Regions from separate parts of the Clostridium zhoujianii genome, predicted to be linked through region 4. Evidence: riboswitches for the same ligand, from Rfam matches in the RefSeq annotation. Region 4 holds a riboswitch; each other region holds the start of a gene.
The links. Region 4 has a riboswitch for S-adenosylmethionine ahead of metF (methylenetetrahydrofolate reductase [NAD(P)H]). Riboswitches for the same ligand answer to the same signal wherever they lie in the genome.
Positions count from the first base shown of each region.

Region 1: linked by a shared signal. The riboswitch ahead of ACSYT2_RS15510 (Na+/H+ antiporter NhaC family protein) and the one ahead of metF (methylenetetrahydrofolate reductase [NAD(P)H]) in region 4 are both predicted to bind S-adenosylmethionine.
Region 2: linked by a shared signal. The riboswitch ahead of ACSYT2_RS16550 (MetQ/NlpA family ABC transporter substrate-binding protein) and the one ahead of metF (methylenetetrahydrofolate reductase [NAD(P)H]) in region 4 are both predicted to bind S-adenosylmethionine.
Region 3: linked by a shared signal. The riboswitch ahead of ACSYT2_RS15375 (trans-sulfuration enzyme family protein) and the one ahead of metF (methylenetetrahydrofolate reductase [NAD(P)H]) in region 4 are both predicted to bind S-adenosylmethionine.

Region 1 covers NZ_JBPUTF010000003.1:149,185-152,379, forward strand. Annotated here, with positions in the region: gene ACSYT2_RS15495 (HNH endonuclease signature motif containing protein) at 22-426, opposite strand; gene ACSYT2_RS15500 (hypothetical protein) at 628-1,302, shown strand; tRNA gene ACSYT2_RS15505 (tRNA-Lys) at 1,364-1,439, shown strand; SAM riboswitch class I at 1,563-1,670, shown strand; gene ACSYT2_RS15510 (Na+/H+ antiporter NhaC family protein) at 1,742-3,043, shown strand.
Region 2 covers NZ_JBPUTF010000004.1:133,914-137,108, forward strand. Annotated here, with positions in the region: gene ACSYT2_RS16545 (aconitate hydratase) at 1-740, shown strand, start outside; SAM riboswitch class I at 757-875, shown strand; SAM riboswitch class I at 1,094-1,210, shown strand; gene ACSYT2_RS16550 (MetQ/NlpA family ABC transporter substrate-binding protein) at 1,318-2,157, shown strand; gene ACSYT2_RS16555 (FAD-binding oxidoreductase) at 2,193-3,195, shown strand, end outside.
Region 3 covers NZ_JBPUTF010000003.1:119,036-122,230, reverse strand. Annotated here, with positions in the region: gene ACSYT2_RS15380 (aminotransferase class I/II-fold pyridoxal phosphate-dependent enzyme) at 1-352, opposite strand, end outside; gene ACSYT2_RS15375 (trans-sulfuration enzyme family protein) at 355-1,506, opposite strand; SAM riboswitch class I at 1,621-1,723, opposite strand; gene ACSYT2_RS15370 (GIY-YIG nuclease family protein) at 1,752-2,033, opposite strand; gene ACSYT2_RS15365 (ABC transporter ATP-binding protein) at 2,147-3,195, opposite strand, start outside.
Region 4 covers NZ_JBPUTF010000001.1:159,823-163,017, reverse strand. Annotated here, with positions in the region: gene ACSYT2_RS00825 (S-ribosylhomocysteine lyase) at 1-301, opposite strand, end outside; gene metF (methylenetetrahydrofolate reductase [NAD(P)H]) at 313-1,200, opposite strand; SAM riboswitch class I at 1,283-1,389, opposite strand; gene ACSYT2_RS00815 (MraY family glycosyltransferase) at 1,477-2,433, opposite strand; gene ACSYT2_RS00810 (V-type ATP synthase subunit D) at 2,644-3,195, opposite strand, start outside.

The DNA of each region.
Region 1 (3,195 bases), on a different contig from region 4:
TAATAAATAAATAGAATAATATTAATATATATTTTGAATGAGTTTTTGAATTTGTATATTTTCAAGGATTTCCTCAGTATAAAGAGTACCTCCCATAATAGCTAGTACAATATCATCCTTTTTATATCCCTCTTTAAATATTTTAATATTACGAGTAATCCTTTTTAAGGTGTTCAAAGATACATTTAGTATTACTCCAAGTTCTTTAAAGGAATAATAATCTTTAGGTAAGATTTCATAAAGTTTATTTTGTAGTTGAATTTTATATTTTATATCTACTTCAATAGAGTGATGGGGTCCGTCTTTACCACGGTGATGTTTTTCGCAAAGATATTTATAATTTAGTTCTATATCGAATCCACCTTCACACCTATGAACAATATGATGAATATCAGCTTTTTCATTACAAATTTCACAAAAGAACAATAAGTTACCCCCTTTATTTTTATGTATTTATTATATAGTAAATTATTTGCTAATTCAATTTGATAAATAAGCCAGAAAAATATTCTGAATATTGATTCACTTAACCATTTGGCAATACCTTGTTAAATTGTAGAAAAGTATTGAAAAAAGGTTATAATATACTATATAATATATTATATAGTAGAAAGAAGGGTGATAAGGATGAGGCAAAGTTATAATTCCTTTAAATATTGGGAAAATCTTATAAGCGAGAACAAGACAATAAGAGGACATATGTTTATGCAGAATCCACCAAAGGATAAATCACTTTATATTCATACTCTTATTTTTAGTAAGAACAATGGTATAGATAATATTTATGCGTATTTTCCAGATGTAAAAGCTCTTCTTGGATATATTCAATATTCATTTTTACAAGAGGCCTTTTATAAATGGATTTATGGGAAGAATAGGATAGTAACAAAGATCCCATCGGAACCTGTAGATAAAATAATACATGGTGGATTAGTAAAGGGTAAGATAACAAAAGAAGAGGCTAACTTAATGTTGGGTTATTATAGAAGATTAACGAGGATGTGGGATATACCTAAAGATAGGGTTATTTCTGAGTTAATGAAATTTGCACGAGACTTTAATAAAACTTGGGTGGGTGACAATAAAGAATTCCTATATATTAAGATATTTAAAAACACTGAAGATTTAGGAAGGTTTGTACTAGACTCAACTATGATGACAAGTAATTCAGATGAATTTGAAAGAAAAACAGGTGTGAGCATCGATGAGTGGAAGATAATCTGTAAAGGTGCAGTAAAAAACAAACATTTAGGAGAAAAACTCCAAAAAGTTCTTCAAAAAAATTTAACAGAAGTAATATAAAAAATGTATTATAGCATCTTGACTTATAAAAATCACGGTGCTATAATACAAAATGTATTAGGCGTTATTAGCTCAGTTGGTAGAGCACCTGACTCTTAATCAGGGTGTCCCGGGTTCGAATCCCTGATGACGCACCAAAAAGGAATCTTATAAAGATTCCTTTTTTTATTGCTCTGAAATATTTGGTATAGGTGGATTAATTATATCCGTTGACACAGTATTTTAGGGATGTTACAATATGCTATGTTAAAAAAGAATAGTTCTTATCAAGAGTGGTGGAGGGACTGGCCCTATGAAACCCAGCAACCAAAAATATTCATTAATTTTTATGGTGCTAAATCCTGCAGGTGCGTCCTGATAGATAAGTTAGTTTGTTATATAAGCTTCTGAATCTATCAGAAGCTTTATTTTATATTCTAAACAGAGGAGAAGTTATGTAATGAAAGAAAAGGGGAAGGTATGGGCATTACTGCCTTTATTAGTATTCATATTAGTATACCTAGGAACATCTATTGTAGCTAAGGATTTTTATGCTATATCAGTAATTGTTCCATTTTTAATAGCAGCTATGGTTGCACTAATAATGAATAGAAAAGTTAAATTTGAGGATAAAATACAAACATTCTGTAAGGGGGCAGGTAATGCTGATGTAATATTAATGATATTAATATTCATATTAGCAGGCGCTTTTGCAGAGGTAGCAAAGTCAATGGGAGCTGTGGATTCAACAGTTAATTTTGGATTATCAGTACTACCTACTAGCGTTATAGTGCCAGGAATATTTGTTATTGCATGTTTTATAGCATTATCAGTAGGTACCTCCATGGGGACTATAGTTGCTTTAGTACCAATAGCAATGGGGATATCTGAAAAAACAGGTATAGCAATTGCCATAGTTGTAGGTGCAGTGGTAAGTGGGGCAATGTTTGGGGATAATCTATCTATTATTTCAGACACAACTATCGCAGCAACAAGAACACAAGGTTGTGAGATGAGGGACAAGTTTAAAATGAACTTTAAAATAGTTCTACCAGCAGCAATAGCAACAGCTCTATGTTTTATGTTTATAACAAGAGGCACAATTATCCCAGAAATGGGCAATTATGAATATAGTTTTGTAAAGATACTTCCATATATAGGGGTGCTTATAACAGCTTTAGCAGGAGTAAATGTAATTTTTGTGTTAATGGGAGGAGTAGTTTTAGCAAGTATTATTGGATTATCATATGGATCATTTGATTTAGTTGGTTTATTTAATAGCATATCAACAGGGATATCTGGAATGAGTGAGCTTATAATTATTTCATTAATAATTGCAGGTACTGTGGAATTGATTAAAAATAATGGTGGAATAGACTTTATACTAAGTAAGGGCTTAAGTAGCTTCAAAACAAGAAGAGGAGCAGAATTTGGAATTGCTACTTTAGTTAGTTTAGTAGATATATGTACGGCTAACAACACTATTGCAATAGTTACAGTAGGTCCAATAGCTAAAAATATTTCTGATGAATTTGAGCTAGAACCGAAGAGGATTGCAGGGATAATGGATATGTTTGCCTGCGTATTCCAAGGATTAATACCATATGGAGCACAATTAATTTCAGCTTCTGGATTAGCTATGATTTCACCTTTTGCTATAATGCAATATTTAATATACCCATATTTAATGGCAGTATGTGCAATAGTATCTATATTTATTTACTGGGAAAAAAATAAAGATAGAAATAAAATAGTTAAATAACATTGCTATACTAATGTTTAACTATGTCATAAAATAATAAAAAGGGTCCTTATCTTTCGTAAAAGGCTACATCTCCTAGAGATGGTAGAACTGAAAAGAAAGAGAAGGACCATTTTTATAGAATATATTACAAATAGTTTTCAGCATAACTT
Region 2 (3,195 bases), on a different contig from region 4:
TAAGTCCAGAGACAGCAGCAGTTTCAGCTATAACTGGAGTCTTAACAGATCCAAGAGAAATGGATGTAGATTTAACAATTGATATGCCAGAAAGATTCTTAATAGATGATTCTATGATTTTAGCACCAGCACCAACAAATGCTGAAGTTGAAGTTGTAAGAGGACCAAATATAAAGCCATTTCCAGTAAATGATGAATTAGGTGAAAAAGTTGAAGGTAAGGTATTAATTAAAGTTGAGGATAATATAACAACTGATCATATAATGCCATCTAATGCTAAGTTATTACCATTTAGATCAAATATTCCTTATCTTGCAGAATTCTGCTTTAACACAGTAGATACAGAATTCCCTAAGAGAGCTAAGGAGTACAATGGTGGATTTATAATAGCAGGAGATAACTACGGACAAGGTTCTTCAAGAGAACATGCAGCGTTAGCACCTTTATACTTAGGGGTTAAAGCAGTTGTTGCTAAATCATTTGCTAGAATTCATAAAGCTAACTTAATTAATAATGGAATAATTCCTATGGAATTTAAAAATGAAGCAGATTATAATAATATTGATTTAATAGATGATTTATTAATGGAAGATATTCAATCAGCTTTAGAAAATGGTACTGTTAAGGTTAAGAACTTAACTAAGGGCATAGAAGTTGAAGTAGCAGTAGATTTAACAGAAAAGGAAATTGAAGTAATTAGAGCTGGCGGAAGACTTAATTATGTAAAGAATAATAATTAGGTTTAAAAATAAATAAATTTTATCAAGAGTGGTGGAGGGACTGGCCCAATGAAACCCAGCAACCAACTTTGTAATTCATTTATTATAAAGTGATGGTGCTAATTCCTGTAATCTTTTCAGATTAGAAGATAAGAGAGTATTTAATAGAGTACGATTATAACTTTGTGCACTAGAGAAATATTCTCTAGTGCATTTTTATTTTATAGAAGTAGGTAAAAATAAGAGGAAAAATACTATAAAATAAAGTTATATATGGTGTATAAAATAAGAATTAATATTAAATGATAATCAATACTAAAAAGTATTGACATAACAAAAAAGTAAGATTATACTATAAATACAAATTAAATAATAACTTATCAAGAGTGGTGGAGGGACTGGCCCGATGAAACCCAGCAACCGATTTTTTAGTTCATTTACTAAAAAGGAATGGTGCTAATTCCTGTAGCCTTTAGGCTAGAAGATAAGAGGGTGAATTCATGGGCAAGTATATCATATGCGCTAGAGGTTTATTCTCTAGTGCATTTTTTATTATAAAAAAACACTTTTAGATAATAATAAATAGGGGGCATTAAAAATGAAAAAAGTAAAACAAATTGTATCAGTATTAATTTTAGGAGTAGTAGGATTTGGGCTTGTAGGTTGTGGAAAGGTAAATGATAAAAAAGTAGATGTAAAGAATATAACTATCGGGGTTTGCCCAGGACCATATGGGGATATGATTACTGAGGCAATAGCACCGCGGTTAGAAGCGAAGGGATATAAGATAACAATAAGAGAGTTTACTGATTATATTCAACCAGATAATTCTTTAAGTGAGAAAGAAATTGATGTAAATTTAATGCAGCATACAGAATATTTAAATAAATTTACAGCTGATAATAACTTAGAGTTAAGTCCAGTTATTACAGTGCCAACTTTAAGTATGGGAGTCTTTTCAAACAAATATAAATCATTAGAAGATTTACCTAATAAGGCAAAGATTGCTGTACCGGATGATGTTTCAAACTTAGCAAGAGCATTAAGATTATTAAAAGAAAATGGATTAATAGAAATTAAAGAAGGAATAGACGAAACAAAGGCAAGTTTAAAAGATATTTCTGTTAATAAGAAGGATATAGAATTTGTAGAGTTAGAGGGGGCTCAGCTACCAAGAAGTCTTGATAGTGTAGATGTTGCAACTGTACCTGGAAACTTTGCATATGCATCAGGATTTGATTATAAGGAAGCATTAGCAATTGAAAAGTTATCAGAGAACTATAAAAATATTATTGCTGTAAGAACAGCAGACTTAGATACTGAGTTAGGTAAAGATTTAAAAGATGCAGTTGAATCAAAAGAATATAAGGATATTATAGAGGGCGGAAAATATAAAGAGTTTGATAAGCCAGAATGGTATGTAAAGGCATGGAAATAGGAATTTAGAAATTAGGTAATATTGGGGGTAGGACTATGAGTAATAAAGATATTATAGAAATAATTAATGATAAAAATCGTATTGTAGTAGGAAAAGAAATAAATAAGAAATATTTGACTGATGGTCTGAAAAGAGATTTTGGTGAGGCTGATATTTTAGTATTTCCAATATCCACAAAAGAAGTTTCTGATATATTGAAATATGCAAATGATAATTTAATTCATGTAACACCAAGAGGAGCTGGCACTGGTTTAGTAGGAGCAACAGTTCCAACTGAAAGAGGGATAATATTAGATTTATCAAAAATGAATAACATATTGAATATAGATGAAGAAAACTTTACTGTAACAGTAGAGCCAGGAGTACTTCTACGGGATGTGCAATTATATGTAGAGGAAAGAGGATTGTTCTACCCTCCAGATCCAGGAGAGAAGAAGGCTACTATTGGTGGTAATATAAGCACAAATGCTGGTGGAATGAGAGCAGTTAAATATGGAGTAACTAGAGATTATGTAAGAATGTTAGAGGTAGTTTTAGCAGATGGAACAGTATTAAATCTAGGATCAGAAACAATAAAAAATAGTTCTGGTTTGGATTTAAAAGATTTATTTGTAGGTTCAGAAGGAACATTAGGGATAATAACTAAAGCAATATTAAAGATTATTCCTAAACCTAAAAATAGTGTAAGTGCAATAGTTCCATTTAAGACATTAAAAGATGGTATTAATTCTGTCATAAAGGTAATAAAAGAAAATGCAAATCCAACAGCTATAGAATTTATTGAAAGAAGAGCAATAAATAAAGCAGAGGATTACTTAAAAATCAAATTTCCATGCGATAAAGGTAATACATTTTTACTACTAACTTTTGATGGAGATGAGTTAGAGATAAACTCAAGTTATAAAAAGGTAGAAAAGGTAGTTATAGAAAATGGAGCCTTAGATTTTATATTACTAGAAGAGGAAGAGGATATTAATAGAGCATGGAGCATAAGAGGGGCATTAGTTACAGCTGTTGAGGCTGTTTCAGAGGAAGAAC
Region 3 (3,195 bases), on a different contig from region 4:
ATGTATGTTCAATATTAAATCTTGAGAATAAATTTGTTACTGCTCTATATGTTCCTCCATATACATCTCCACAGATTACCAAATGGTCTCCTGCTGAAAATATACTTAAAACTGAACATATAGCTGCCATTCCTGATGCAAAAGCAAATCCCCTATCTCCTCCTTCAAGTTCTGATATTAGATTTTCCAGCACTTCTCTCGTTGGATTCCCTGATCTTGAATAATCATATTTACCGAAGTTATCTATATCAAATTGATGATAGGTTGATGCTTGATATATTGGTGTACTTAGTGCACCTGTATTCTTATCTATACTTCCTTCTGAATGTATTAATGATGTTCCTATTCCCATTGTTATTCCCCCTTTATTGCTCTTTCCAGATCACCTATTAAATCATTTATATTTTCTATTCCTACTGCTATTCTCAAAAGATACTCATCTACTCCAAGTCTCTTTCTTAAATCATCAGGTAACTCTGAATGTGTTTGCGTAAATGGATAAGTAATTAATGTTTCTACTCCACCTAAACTTTCTGCAAAGCTTATTACCTCAACATTTTTTAAGATTCTTGGAATAATTTCTTTATCTTTAACTCTAAATGATAAAGTTGTACCAAAACCACTACTTTGAGATTTATTAATTTCATACCCCTCATGATCTTCTAATCCAACGTAGTAAACTGTACTCACTTCTTCTTGTTTTTCTAACCACTTAGCAATTTCTATAGCATTTTCTTGGGCTCTATCTAATCTTATATGCAATGTTTTAAGTCCTCTTAGTAAAAGCCATGCATCATTTGCTCCAAGAGTTGCTCCAGTTGACATTAATATATATCTCAATCTTTTAATTATATTTTCATCATTTGCCACTGCAATTCCAGCAAGTACATCATTATGTCCTCCAAGATACTTAGTGCCACTATGAACAACAACATCTGCCCCTAATTCTAATGGCCTTTGATAATATGGTGTTAAAAATGTATTATCAACCACAAAAATCAAATTATTCTCCTTAGCAATTTTACTTATCCCTCTTATATCAGTTACTTTTAATGAAGGATTTGAAGGTGTTTCTATAAATATCCCCTTAGTATTTTCCTTAATTGCAGCTTTAATATCTTCTAAATTTCTTGTATCTACAAATGTAGCATCTATTCCAAATGACTTATAAATATCATCAAATAGTCTGAAGGTTCCACCATATAAATCCTCTGATAAAATAACATGTTCCCCAGCTTTAAAAAGATGTATGCAACAAGTAATTGCCCCAAGACCTGATGCGAAAGCAATTCCTTCTTTTCCACCTTCTAAAGAAGCTACTGTCCTTTCTAATTCTTCTACTGTTGGGTTTTGCATCCTTGAGTAGTCATATCCTGTACTTTCATAAAGTCCAGCATGCTTAAACGTAGCACTTTGGTATATGGGAAAACTAATTGCCCCTGTTCTCTCATCTCCACCTGATGCCCCTCTTACTGCTTTTGTTTCAAATGAACAACAATCTTTCATATAATATGCCCCCTTTTTTAATTATAATTGCCTTTATAGTAAAAAAAGCCGCTTCTTAAATTATAAGAAGCGACTAAAAATAGCCTAAATATAGTCCTAATGGGACTAGCTTTCCTCTTATCTGTCAGGATAAACCTGCAGGATTTAGCACCACGTAATATCAATTACAGGTTGCTGGGCTTCAAAGGGCCGGTCCCTCCACCACTCTTAATAAGATAAACTTATTTATTAAATTTTCTACTTGTTTATATTATACAATTAACTTCTTTATTGTCAATAGTTTCCTCAAACTTTTCTATCAATTTCTCTTTGTCTTCCCTTTTTAACTTTTTTATGGCATATTCTCTTTTCATAGCTATAGACTTATCTTCATAAGTTTCATAGTATGCAAGTTCTAAAGGACCCCTTCCTTTTGTATACTTTGCACCTCTTCCACTACAATGATCATTAAATCTTTTTTCCAGATTGTTTGTCCACCCTGTATAAAGAGAATTATCTCCACATTTTATTATATACACATAATTCATCTCATCACCTTGCTTATCTTTTTAAGTATATTTTAAATATATACCTATTGAAATACAATGAAAAGATGACAAGCCACTTTTAACTTGTCATCTTTCTATAACTACCTTCTATATTAAACTGCTTCTTCCGATCTCTCAAATTGTGAGTTATAAAGCTTAGCATAGAATTCACCCTTAGCTAGTAACTCTTCATGTGTTCCTTGCTCAACTATATCTCCTTCATTCATAACTAAGATTAAATCCGCATCACGAATTGTTGATAATCTGTGAGCTATAACAAAACTTGTTCTACCTTCCATAAGATTATCCATAGCCTTTTGAATTAAAATTTCAGTTCTTGTATCAACTGAACTTGTTGCTTCATCAAGTATTAATATCTTAGGATCAGCTAAAATAGCACGGGCAATTGTTAATAACTGCTTTTGTCCTTGTGATACATTGCTTGCTTCTTCGTTTAATTCCATATCATATCCAGCAGGTAATGTTTTAACAAAATGATGAACATGAGCTGCTTTAGCCGCATCAATTACTTCTTCATCTGTTGCATCTAATCTACCATATCTGATATTCTCTCTTATACTTCCGTTAAATAACCAAGTATCTTGAAGTACCATACCAAATAAATCTCTTAACTCTGTACGATTGAAATCTTGAATATTGTGTCCATCAATTAATATTGCTCCACTATTAACATCATAGAATCTCATTAATAACTTAATCATAGTTGTCTTACCAGCACCAGTAGGTCCAACGATTGCTACCTTTTGGCCGGGCTTAACATGAGCTGTAAAGTCATTAATAATTGTCTTGTTTTCATTATATCCAAAATGAACATTCTCAAAATCAACTCTACCTTCTAAACCTTCTACTGATACAGGATTCTCAGCAAATTGTACTTCTTCCTCTTCTTCTAAGAATTCGAATACCCTTTCTGCTGCTGCTGCTGTAGATTGTAATAAATTAGCTACTTGCGCCACTTGTGCTATTGGTTGAGTAAATTGTCTTACATATTGAATGAATGATTGAATATCTCCAACTTCAATAGTCTTTTTAATTGTAAGCCATCCACCCATTATAGATACTGCTACATAACCTAGGTTTCCTATAAACATCATAACTGGTTGCATCATTCCTGATAAGAATTGAGACTTCCAAGCAGATC
Region 4 (3,195 bases):
CTAAGGCCTCCTTTATTTCAGAAGGATCCCTATCTCCCCATATACTTAAATAGAATCCTGTTCTACATCCCATTGGTGATAAGTCTATTATCCCTTCTAGGCTATCTCTTAATGTATGAGCTAGTAAATGTTCTAATCCATGCATTGCTGCAGTACCAAATGCCTCTTTATTAGGTTGAAGAAATCTTATATCAAATTTAGTTACTTGATCTCCATTTTTTCCATCTAATAAACAACATTTTCTTATATATGGCGCCTTTACTTTTCTATGATCTAATTCAAAACTTTCTACTTTTTCCATCATAACTCCTCCTAAACTAGTTCAATTTTATTTACTGAGGTAATAATACTCTCAATACTTCCACTTATCTTTCTTGCTAAATATGGATTATTCATTACATATAAATGTATTCCATCAACTCCTGTTGAAATAAGGTCAACTATTTGCTCTACTGCGTAAGCTATTCCTGCATCTCTTAGTGCCTCTGGATTATGTTCGTATCTTTCCATTATTCTCTTAAATTTCTCTGGAAGGGATGCTCCACTTAATGCCACCATTCTCTCTATTTGCTTTTTATTAGTTACTGGCATAATACCTGCTTCAATTGGTGCTTTAATATTTGCAGCACAAACCTTATCTTGAAAATCATAGTATAAATTGTTATCGAAAAATAGCTGAGATATGAAATAAGATGCCCCTGCTTCTTCTTTCCTCTTCATATTTTCGATTTCTGCCACCAATCCTTTAACTTCAGTATGCCCTTCTGGATAGCAAGCTGCTGCTATATTGAAATTCCCCTTACTTTGTATATACTTGATTAAATCAGTTGCATAATTAAGGTCACCTTTGATTCCACCTCCAAGAGGTAAATCTCCTCTTAATGCAAGGATATTTTGAATATTATTTGCTTCTAATTCCTTCAAATAATACTTTATCTCTTCTTTAGTTGAGCTAATACATGTTAAATGTGCTACTGCCTCAATCCCATATTTGTTTTTTACTAAAGATGATAATTCTGTAGTCTTATTATCCCTAATGCTACCACCAGCCCCATAAGTAACACTTATATAATCTGGACTTAATCCTTTTAATTCATCTAAGGTATTGTATATTGTTTCAATTGATGATGTTGCCTTTGGTGGAAATATTTCAAAGGAAAATACCACTTTCTTTTCTTGGAATAAATTCTTTATATTCATTTCTTTTGCCCCCTCTTTGCAATAAAAAAATGCCTAAAGGGTTATCCTCTAGGCATAATAAAATACTACGCTATAAAAATTCCCCTTATCTTTCAGCTTCTGCTGCAGGATTTAGCACCATGTATAATTATGACATATACCGGTTGCTGGGTTTCATAGGGCCAGTCCCTCCACCTCTCTAGATAAGAACTATTCATTTTTGTATATTATACCCTTTATTACTTAATTTGTAAAGGGGGTTTTTTCTAAATAAAAAGAAGACCTTGAAAGATCTCCTTAATGTTTAATTAATAATAATAGAATTGAGATTATACTACAAACTAAACTTATAACTACGATATAATTAACTATTTGCTTCGTAGTTAATCCTTTTTCTTCTAATCTATAATGCATTTGACTTCTATCTGCTTGATATACCGGTTTACCTTCACTAAATCTTTTAAATATAACAAATATATTATCAAATATAGGTACTGCTAAGGCTAATATAGGTATAAATAGACTCATTACTGTTGCTTGTTTAAAAGCACCATCTATAGCAATTATACTTAATAAAAATCCAATTAAATTTGCCCCTGAATCTCCCATAAAGACTTTAGCCGGGTATCTATTGTACATTAAAAATCCAAATATAGCTGCACCTAATATTAATGCAGTTGTTGCAGACTCAGTTTGCCCAAGGATAACTGCTGCAAAGAAAAATGTTACTGCTGATACAACTGAAATACCTCCAGCTAAACCATCCATTCCATCGGACCAATTAATAACTGTTGTAACACCAAATATCCATGTTATAGTTAATATAAACTGTAACTCTGGAGGTAAATTTATATATTCACCATTTACAAAAGGATTTGCAAATCCCCCAAAAACTATCCCTGATCTATATACTAATATTGCTGCAAATATTTGAACTATTAATCTTGGATATATAGGAAATTCTTTTCCTACTGCCTTATAATGATCATCAATTAGCCCTATTATCAATATTAAGGTAGATGCTATAAAAATCCAAAATTGCTCTGTTTTATTATCATGAACTAATAAAAAATACATGAGGAAGAATCCAATATATATTCCTACTCCACCGCAAAGGGGAATGGGCCCTCTATGCTTCTTTCTTTCAGTAGGCTTATCAGTGAAACCAATTTTCTTTGCTAACTTCATTAACTGTGGTGTAATTATGTAAACAATCAAAAAAGTTACTCCTAATGCTAATATGTAATTCCTCATAAACTCTACTCCTTAAATATTTTATGTCTAAACTATTCTAGCTTTAAGCATATTTTTTTACGCTTATAATTTGAATTATACTATTATCGACTTTTTTAATCAATTACAAAAATATTAAATTTGAATTATCTGCCTTTATTTCCACCATACTTTAAAGATATTTAACTTATATACAAGAAAAGCTTCCCAAATATTAGGGAAGCTTTTCTACTATCCTCTCTGCTCTATCATACTCTTAACTTTCATTAATCTAGTAATAGCAGATCTTTCATTTTCATCAAGTTTCATTCTTATATACTTAATAGTTTCTTGAAGTTGAGGAATTGTCATATATTCAAGAGCATTAACTCTTCTTCTAGTCTTTTCAATTTCATCAGCCATAAGTTGACATGACTTTTCTACTTCTGCAAGTTCAAGTAACTTTGGAAGTATCCCATAAAGCTTTGATATTGCATCATCAAGTTCTGAAGAAGTATTTGCAAATCCATAAGGGAAAATACTTCCCTCATCCCCCTCAAGTTCTCTCTTGAAGTTCATTACAGGAACGGATACACTCATAACATTCTTTTCGCCTACTTCAACTGAAATATGCTCCTTTGGATAAGCTATAGCCTCCTCTAGGAATTCAGAACTCATTACTGCTCTAGCCATAACGAAATCCTTTAAAGAACCTTCTAGTTGTCCTTCAACTTCTTTTCTTAGAGTATTGTTATATTTAACAAGATTAATGAATTGTCTCATTAACTCATCTTGCTTATCTTT